Regions from separate parts of the Kyrpidia sp. genome, predicted to be linked through region 1. Evidence: riboswitches for the same ligand, from Rfam matches in the RefSeq annotation. Region 1 holds a riboswitch; the other holds the start of a gene.
The links. A riboswitch is a leader RNA that binds a small molecule or an ion and turns the genes downstream of it on or off. The one in region 1 is predicted to bind cyclic di-AMP.
Positions count from the first base shown of each region.

Region 2: another riboswitch for cyclic di-AMP. It lies ahead of K6T64_RS01890 (DUF3055 domain-containing protein); the one in region 1 lies ahead of K6T64_RS08925 (hypothetical protein).

Region 1 is NZ_JAILZZ010000020.1:15,150-19,309, forward strand. It holds gene K6T64_RS08915 (metal-sensitive transcriptional regulator) at 1-197, opposite strand, end outside; gene K6T64_RS08920 (galactose-1-phosphate uridylyltransferase) at 246-1,106, opposite strand; gene K6T64_RS08925 (hypothetical protein) at 1,228-1,530, opposite strand; cyclic di-AMP (ydaO/yuaA leader) riboswitch at 1,531-1,664, opposite strand; gene K6T64_RS08930 (SDR family oxidoreductase) at 2,099-2,863, opposite strand; gene pssA (CDP-diacylglycerol--serine O-phosphatidyltransferase) at 2,893-3,462, opposite strand; gene K6T64_RS08940 (carboxypeptidase M32) at 3,603-4,160, opposite strand, start outside.
Region 2 is NZ_JAILZZ010000002.1:81,967-86,126, forward strand. It holds gene K6T64_RS01875 (ATP-binding protein) at 1-658, opposite strand, end outside; gene bcp (thioredoxin-dependent thiol peroxidase) at 882-1,352, shown strand; gene K6T64_RS01885 (hypothetical protein) at 1,386-1,565, opposite strand; cyclic di-AMP (ydaO/yuaA leader) riboswitch at 1,642-1,808, shown strand; gene K6T64_RS01890 (DUF3055 domain-containing protein) at 2,012-2,305, shown strand; gene K6T64_RS01895 (sigma-54-dependent Fis family transcriptional regulator) at 2,568-4,160, shown strand, end outside.

The sequences.
Region 1 (4,160 bases):
GTTACACACCCACGGGTGTGCGCTTCAAGCACCGTCAGTGCGACTTTGTTGGCAGCCGCTCGAATGGCCGCCAACTGGGTGAGAATATCTACGCAGTACCGATCGTCTTCAATCATTTTCTGAACCCCGCGCACCTGTCCTTCAATTCGGCGGAGACGCTGGATCAGCTCGTCCTTGACATCGGCGTACCCGTGCAACCGGTTCACCACCTTCGGCGCTATCTTACCATACCCGAGTATCGTAAATCAAACGCCTCGAAGCAAAGCGACGGCCCGTTCGGGATCCAGCCCGTTGATCCCCGCCCCGGTTCCAATGACAAATCCCGAGGAAGTGAAAATCCGCGCAAACACCAAGAAGCGAAGGTGATAATCCTCGTCCCGGTCGTGACACAAAATAATGTTGTATGCCCGTCCATCAATAGCCTTCTCCAGTGCCCCCACCGCCTGGTGCAATACCGCCGCCATACCCGTAAGGACATCGTCAGGTATCGATTCGAAAGCCCCCACGTGGCGCCGGGGAGTCACCCACATTTCAAAAGGGTGCATCGAGGCGTAAGGGGCAAAGGCCATCGCCCATTCATTCTCGGCCACCAGGCGTTCGGGAACCATCCCGTCGATCTCGCGACAGATCGGACAACAACCCGCCCGATGCAGCCTTTGAAACCCCTCCCGCTCCCGCTCGATGGCCGGAGGGACAAAGGGCAGAGCGTATAATTGACTGTGGGGATGCGGTTGTGTACCCCCCGATTGTCTTCCCCAGTTGCGAAACATGGATACGTATACGACCCCGGGGTGGTCGTATAAATGTTTCATCCGCTCACGGATGACCCACAGCAGCACGGCAATGGCCTCTGCAGAATGTTGGCCGAGCATCCGGTCGTGCACCCGGCTCTCCACCACCAATTCCTGGGCCATCCCTTCCGGCACTACCGGGTATAGATTATCCCACACACTGATGGCGTCATCCCCCACAGGATAAACCTGTTTAATCGATTCAGAGGGATGACAGAAAGGACAATGCCCATCGATGTAGCCATTGGGTTTCCGTCGGTGATCGATGTATAGAATTGGATCCCCCGTGATGGCATGGAACCGGACGTGGTTCATGTCGACCCTCTCCCTCTTTCGCCGAGGTGATCCCTTATAAAAAGGACCGCCAGCAAGCGGTCCCTTTTACGTGCCTCCCCGATTCTGTCTCGCTTGTATCCGAATCGGCGCCGTTCTCGCCCTAGACGCCCAACATGGCGGAAAACTCCATGGATCGACCGCTGGCCAGGATCACTTCGCGAAGCGCCTCAATGACGGAGCCGATGTCGGCTTTCCCCCGCAAGCCGTGGGGATTCCCGACCTCCACTTCCCGCAGGTCGGGGTTGTTTCTCAAATTCACACCGACTAAACGCGCCACTAAGCGGATCGACCCAAAAGGCAATTCGAATCGCCTCTCATTGAGCCGGATCCACGGAACATGTCCGTCCCCCAGCCGGATCGACACCCGAACACACCTCGGGTCCTTGACCCTTTCCTGCAACACCCACCCACTCTCCTTTCGCTTACGGGGTTAGCTGACGGGTTCGGGTCGAGAGCCACCCTACCGGCCTTGGCCGGATTCACCCCAAAGTCCTGGGTCCCCCGCTTCCGTTGTCCGGAACTCAGCGCATCATGACCCCCCCGGGGCACATCATTATTGTATGCCAATCCCGCACAAACAGCAACGCCGGTTTCTGTTGAAAATTCCGCCGACACCACGGCGTGACGCGCTCATCGGCGCCCTTCAAATAAATTCTGCAGCTCTGCACAATATATGCTCAGTCAACCGCCATCCTTGCACTCACGATATCCAACCGGAGGGAGAGGAATGACCCACCGCAAACCGTGGCTTTGGTTGCTCGCAGGACTCGTACTTGGGCTCAGTTTACAGGGGGTGCGGACCGCCATCCGGCACCGCGGCCGCACTTCTCCCGTCCCCTTTGGGCCATCGGTTTATCATACGTTGTTTGGACCCGCTGATCATCCCACCCCACCGTCACGAAAATCACGTTCGCAAAAGTGAATCCCGGCGCTCCTCCAAAAATATCCACCATCGACACCATTTGGCCCCATCAATACGTGAAGGGAAAATACTGCACCCCTCCGGTCACGTAAATCACACTCCCGGTAACCATGTCCGAATCTGGATGACACAAAAACTCAACCACCCGGGCCACGTCTTCTCCAGTGGCGGGTCGACCGGCGGGTGTAGAACCTACCGTGGACAAACCCGCCTGGTTTCTGGCGTCGACGATCGCCCCTTCTTTAAATGGATCTCGGATATCTCCGGGACACACCATGTTGACCGTGATCCCGTAGGGGGCTTCTTCCGCGGCCAAAGTCCGGGTAAACGAAAGCAACCCCGCCTTGGCGCCAGCGTACGCCCCCCGCCCTTCCCAAGGCATCCCGCCCTCGATCTGGGGATACCCAAAGGTAATGACCCGCCCAAAATGATTTCCCCGCATGTGGGGAATCAGCCAACGGGCGTGCCAGTACGCGCTATGTAAGTTGCCGGCGACGAGCTCCTCCCACTCCCCGGCTGCGGTGTCCGCCAGAGGCGTCCGTTTGACCCGAAACGGTCCAACCGCGTGAATCCAGCAGTCAAAATCGTGTTCCCGGCTCAACCACCGATCCACTTGTTGCCTGGACCCTGCGTCACATTGAACCGCCCGCACACCACCAAGACTCCGCGTCTTTTTGAGACCTCCGTCGGACTGCTCTCCCACCTCGGCGCGATCCCGCCGGTAGGTCACCACCACGTCATGGCCGCGCCGGGCCAATCGCTCAGCCACGGCTCGACCCAGACCGGCGATCCCCCCGGTCACCAAGACTTTCAAGCCCGCTCCCTCCGATCGCGTCTCATCCCTTAGAATTTCTTAATTGGAATCTTGCTCACCATGAGCGCAGACAAGAGAATCTCAGCCGCCGCAAACCCGAGAAGGTGTACATCCCTCGAGACGAAACTGAGCAACCCGAGCACACCGCCGGCAAACGTAATGGGCACCCCGAGAAAGCCCCCGCTGAACCGTTGCACATTGTACCGAGCCAACCGCAGTGCGCCGCAGAGCACATAAACCATGGACAACGCCCCACCCACTAGCGGCAGATGTTCCATGTACACCTGGGTATACACCAAGAGCGCCGGGGCCACCCCGAAAGACACCAGGTCGCTCAGACTATCCAGCTCCCGGCCAAAATCGCTTGCAATCCCCAACCGCCGGGCCGTGGAGCCGTCCAGGCGGTCAAACAGCACCGCCACCATCAACGCCACGGCAGCCCAGTGAAACAAATGCATGGACGACAACAGTACCGACAACAGCCCGAGGGACAGATTGGCGGCCGTGATCGTGTTCGCGGCATATTTCAGCCAACGTCGGGTCGGATTCGGCGGTACCCGCCGGATCCGCAGCTCCGTTCGTACGGGATTTCGTCGCACCCTCAGGCCCCCCCAGGCATACTCACGGCGCAGGGGGCGGATTCCAACCTGCTCCGACCCCTCCGCGCCCTCATTGTACTGTATCCCGGGGAAGGGCGTCCATGAGCGTTTTGACCTGCATGATCCCCAAAGCTCCCCTGTCATAGCCCGTACAGAGGGCCAAATTTCTCACGCCAGTACCGGAGGAGGGGCTCGGCGGCCGGCCGGTCGGTGCCCGTCGCCCTCTTTAACACCTCGTGAGGTTGCAGCTCCCTCCCGGGCCGGTGAACTTTTTCCCTCAACCACTCCCGCACGGCCGCCACATCCCCTTCGGCCAGCCGCCGGTCGAAGCCGCCCAGGTCCCGATCCATGGCCTCCCAGAATTGCGCCGCATACACGTTTCGCAATGTGTAAGTCGGAAAATAACCAAAGCTCCCTGACGCCCAGTGCACGTCCTGCAAAACACCGTCGGCGTCCCGGTTCGGTTCGAACCCCAAAAGCGCCCGGGTCTTTTCCCTCCAGGCCTCCGGCAGATCGGCCACCTTCAAATCCCCGGAGATCAGAGCCCGTTCCAATTCATAGCGTAAGAGAATATGAAGGTTGTAGGTGACCTCATCCGCCTCGGTACGAATGGGAGAGGGACGGACATCGTTGATTCCCGCATAGAACGTCTCAATATCCAAATCATTCCACGCCGGACCCAGCCTCTTTGTCAGTTC
Region 2 (4,160 bases), on a different contig from region 1:
TGTTCTGCAGCACCTGTTTGCGTTGCCGCTCATATCCGACCAGATCTGCCAAGGTGATGGGATCGGGCTCGATGACGGGGACCAGCCTCCGGCTCGGCCCTTCCCATTTAAATACCCAGTGCCGAGCGGCCGGGCCGCTGCCCATGCTTCGGAATGCCCGGGTGAACAGATCGGCGAGGTCCGCCCAGTCTTCCGTCGTCTCCAGAGACCGGGCCACCTCGGTCAACCGGTCGCTGAGCCACTGATTTAACAGGGTGTCCCCCCGGGCGGTCGAGGCAGCCGAAGTAAAGTCCGGAGACAAGACCTCTGGCCTAAGGCCTAAAGATTCGAGGAGCGGAGCGGGATCCAAATGGTACAAAGGGCGCAGTCGCCTCAGATCTGCCGCGAGGCCACCTTGAAGCGCCCGACGCCATTCTTTCCCCTCATCCGGAGACGGGAAGGTCGAAAAGAACAGCCGGTGAAGGAGGTACGATTGCCATAGGGAGACGGTGGCGGGGAGGGGGATAGGATCTTCTTCCGCGGCAAAGTGGAGGAGAGCGCGGAACCAGGGCGCTGCAACCTCGGGGTTTTTGGTTTCTATCCAGTCTTCGGCTGCCGCGACGGCTGGGTCGTCGGACAACCCCTGGAAAAACATCCATGGGACAAGAATTGAAGGCATGATGCACTCTCCTTAATCAATCAGCATCATTGGGTTCGTCCCCATTGTAGGAGACTCGGGGCCGGGGGGCAAGGGAGCGGCGTGTATCTGAATGGGAATTATGGTATTCTGGCAGTGAAAAAGCCTGGACACCGAGTTGCGGGTGCGAGTGAGATGTCATCCCCGCCCGGGCTCAGAACGGATGGGCTCAGGAGTGCGGGGAGGGGAGATGGAGGGGATCCAGATGGTGGAGGAAGGTCAGAAGGCACCGGATTTTACACTTCCCACCGGGACGGGCGAGACGATGAGCCTGGCGGATTTTCGCGGAAAACCGGTGGTACTGTACTTTTATCCCCGGGACAATACGCCGGGGTGTACGAAAGAGGCCTGTGGATTTCGCGATCTTCATGAGGTTTTTTCCGAAGTTGGCGCCGTCATCCTCGGGGTGAGCACCGATTCCCCGAGTTCTCACAAAAAGTTTGCGGAGAAATATCAGCTTCCCTTCCCGCTGTTGTCCGACGAGGACGCAGCAGTTTCTACGGCTTACGGTGTGTACAAGGAGAAAACCCGCTACGGGAAGAAATCCATGGGGATCGAACGAACCACCTTCCTCATCGACGGCGATGGGGTGATCCGCAAGATCTATCCTCGGGTGAAGGTGGAGGGACACATGGAGCAGGTATTGGAGGATGTCCGCCATTTGAGCAACGGCTGAGGGCGGGGAGCCGGCTTGGCCGGCTCCTGGCAATCACCGCCGGTTGAGGCTCCGGAAGCGGCGTTCGACTCCGTGGTAGACGGAGCGAAGGACGGCGGCCCCGGCAATGGAACCTGCGCCGATCATGAGGGCAATCCATAAGGGCACTCCGAGGAACCAGCCTGCCCCGAGGGCGACGGCCAGGGAGAGAAGGACTGCGGGTATCGGATGCATGACGATTCCTCCTTGTGTGAACGTATTGTGAACGAATCGCTCATTGCCAAAATTCCCTTTTTCATGTATGATGGTTAAAACGGAGACGCTGAGTTCCATGTCCAGTGGAAGCGGAGGACCCATGTGTGGGGTGAATCCGGGCGAGCTGTTCTCAGAAGATTTGAGAATGTTTCATCCGCTCGGTAGGGTGAGCTCTCCACCCGAACCCGTCAGCTAACTTCGCAAGCGTTGGAGGGAGCGGTGGCGAAAGCCCCGCCTGGCCAAGGACTTCTCATAGGCGGGGTTTTTGTGTCCCTGCGGCTCCCCACCACCCCGTGGCGTCTCCGTTCGCGAAGCAGTACCGTGTATGAGGCGCGCCGGATTGCCACACGCTATGGCAAAGTCAAAGGCGTGCAAAACGTCGGGTACCTTCCGCGCATCAGACATTGACAAGGGGGGATCGAGGAATGGGTGAGCACGTTTTGTTTTCAGAAACGGAAGATACCCGAACTCATTTTGCCACGTTGGATGTGGCCGGCACGCGATTCGATCTGGCAGTGACGTATTCCCAACATTTTATGGGCAAGAGCATTGTGATGTGCCTACAAACCGGGCGGGCGAGCATCATGGATGCCCACGACGCCGAAGATCCGCAGCGGGTGGCCCAGCATTTTGGAATTGACGACGGCGAAACGGCCACCGAATTGGGCCATTACCTCACGAGCGTTTTGTCCTATCCGCCACGAGGCGAGCAATTCTGATGCAGGCTTGTGCGTGCCCTTTTCTACGGGCGCGATTTCTCTCCTTATGCTTATCCTGTGTGTTGACCACCATTTGCCCACGATGTCAACTTCCGATGGCTCAACGTCGATCTCGTTGGTTCGGTTTCAGTATCGCCTCATCAATGGCCTCCGGGATGCCGGGTTGGCCCGTCGGACGGCGGACGTGGTCGTCCGGTGCCGGGGCCGCCAAAAAGCATCCGGAGGATTTTTTGTTCTTGGAGGCCGAGCAATTGTGCCGGGGATGAGTCCGGTGGAACGGAACGGGGGGACGGGGAGGATGGAGATGCCCTTTTTGTATCGGACCTGGAAAAGGTTTGTGCGGGAGGGGACGCTGGATGCCCACCGCATATCCAGGGACGTGTCCGAATCGTGGGTGCGGAGTCGGCGCTACGGGGTGGATCCATACCGGGACCGCGGAGACATTGTGCTGGAGCCAGAGGATTTAGAGTTGCAGCGTCACAAATATGCTGACGTGATTCGAGAAGTTGAATCCTTGGTACATAAAATTCATGGTTTATTGATGGAGCAGCGGATGGTCGCTTTATTCTGTGATGCGGATGGACGAATCCTGAGCGAGATCGGGCATCCGGACACCCTTCGAAGGGCACGGGAGATCCAGTTTGTTCCGGGGGCTGACTGGTCGGAGGCGGCGGTGGGCACCAATGCGATCGGAACGGCGCTGGAGGTCGGAAACGCTGTCTACGTGGCGGGGTACGAGCATTACGTGGTGGCGACACACCCCTGGTGTTGCGCCGCCGTGCCTCTCCGCGACCCGAAGGGGAACGTTTTTGGTGTGTTGAATTTATCTGGCCCGCTGGAATCGGCCCACCCCTATCTCCTCGGCGTCGTGGCGACCATGGGAGCCCACGTGGAGGACGTCATTGCTCGGATGCCCCAACAGGGGGACGAAGCGGTGGAGACCCAGGAAGGAGGAGTTGATTTTGAGGGGATGATCGGCAAAAGCGCATCCTTCCGTAGGTGTATCGACTTGGCGGAACGGGCGGCCCGGGTGGATTATCCGGTGTGCCTCTTGGGAGAGACGGGGACGGGAAAAGAACTTCTTGCGCGGTGGATCCACCGGAGAAGCGGCCGAAGAGGTGGCCCTTTTGTGGCCCTCAACTGCGGGGCGATGCCTGAACATCTCCTGGAAAGTGAATTGTTTGGCCACGAGGAGGGGGCTTTCACCGGTGCCAAAAAAGGGGGATATCCCGGGGCTTTTCGGCTTGCTGAAGGAGGAACTTTGTTCCTAGACGAGGTTGGGGAGATGCCTCCACAAATGCAGCTCGCCCTGCTTCGAGTCCTTGAAGAAAAGGCGGTTCGACCGATTGGCGGCCGGGAGGAGATCCGGGTGGATGTCCGGCTGGTTTCTGCTACACACCGGGATCTTGGGTTACTCGTTCGCCAGGGGGCGTTTCGGGAAGATTTGTTTCACCGCCTTCATGTCCTTCCGATTCACGTTCCGCCGCTGCGGGAGCGGAAGGAGGACATCCCTGATTTAGCGCAATATTTGCTGGATACGACCGGTACGGGCAAAAAATTGAATCCCGCAGCATTGCGCCTGCTCCAGGACTACCCGTGGCGAGGGAATATACGTGAACTACGAAATGTTATGGTTTGTGCATCAGTTTTTGATGATTCGCGGATCATCGGCCCCGAGGGGTTGACTTCATTTTTGGACGCTGAAAATAAAACCGGGGCCATGCCCGGAAGGAATATCCCCAGTCGCAAAGAGGCAGTGGCAGATGCCCTTCAGAACACCCGCGGCAATGTGTCCGCCGCCGCCCGGCGGCTGGGGGTTTCCCGAAGCACCCTGTACCGGTGGTTGAAACAAGGC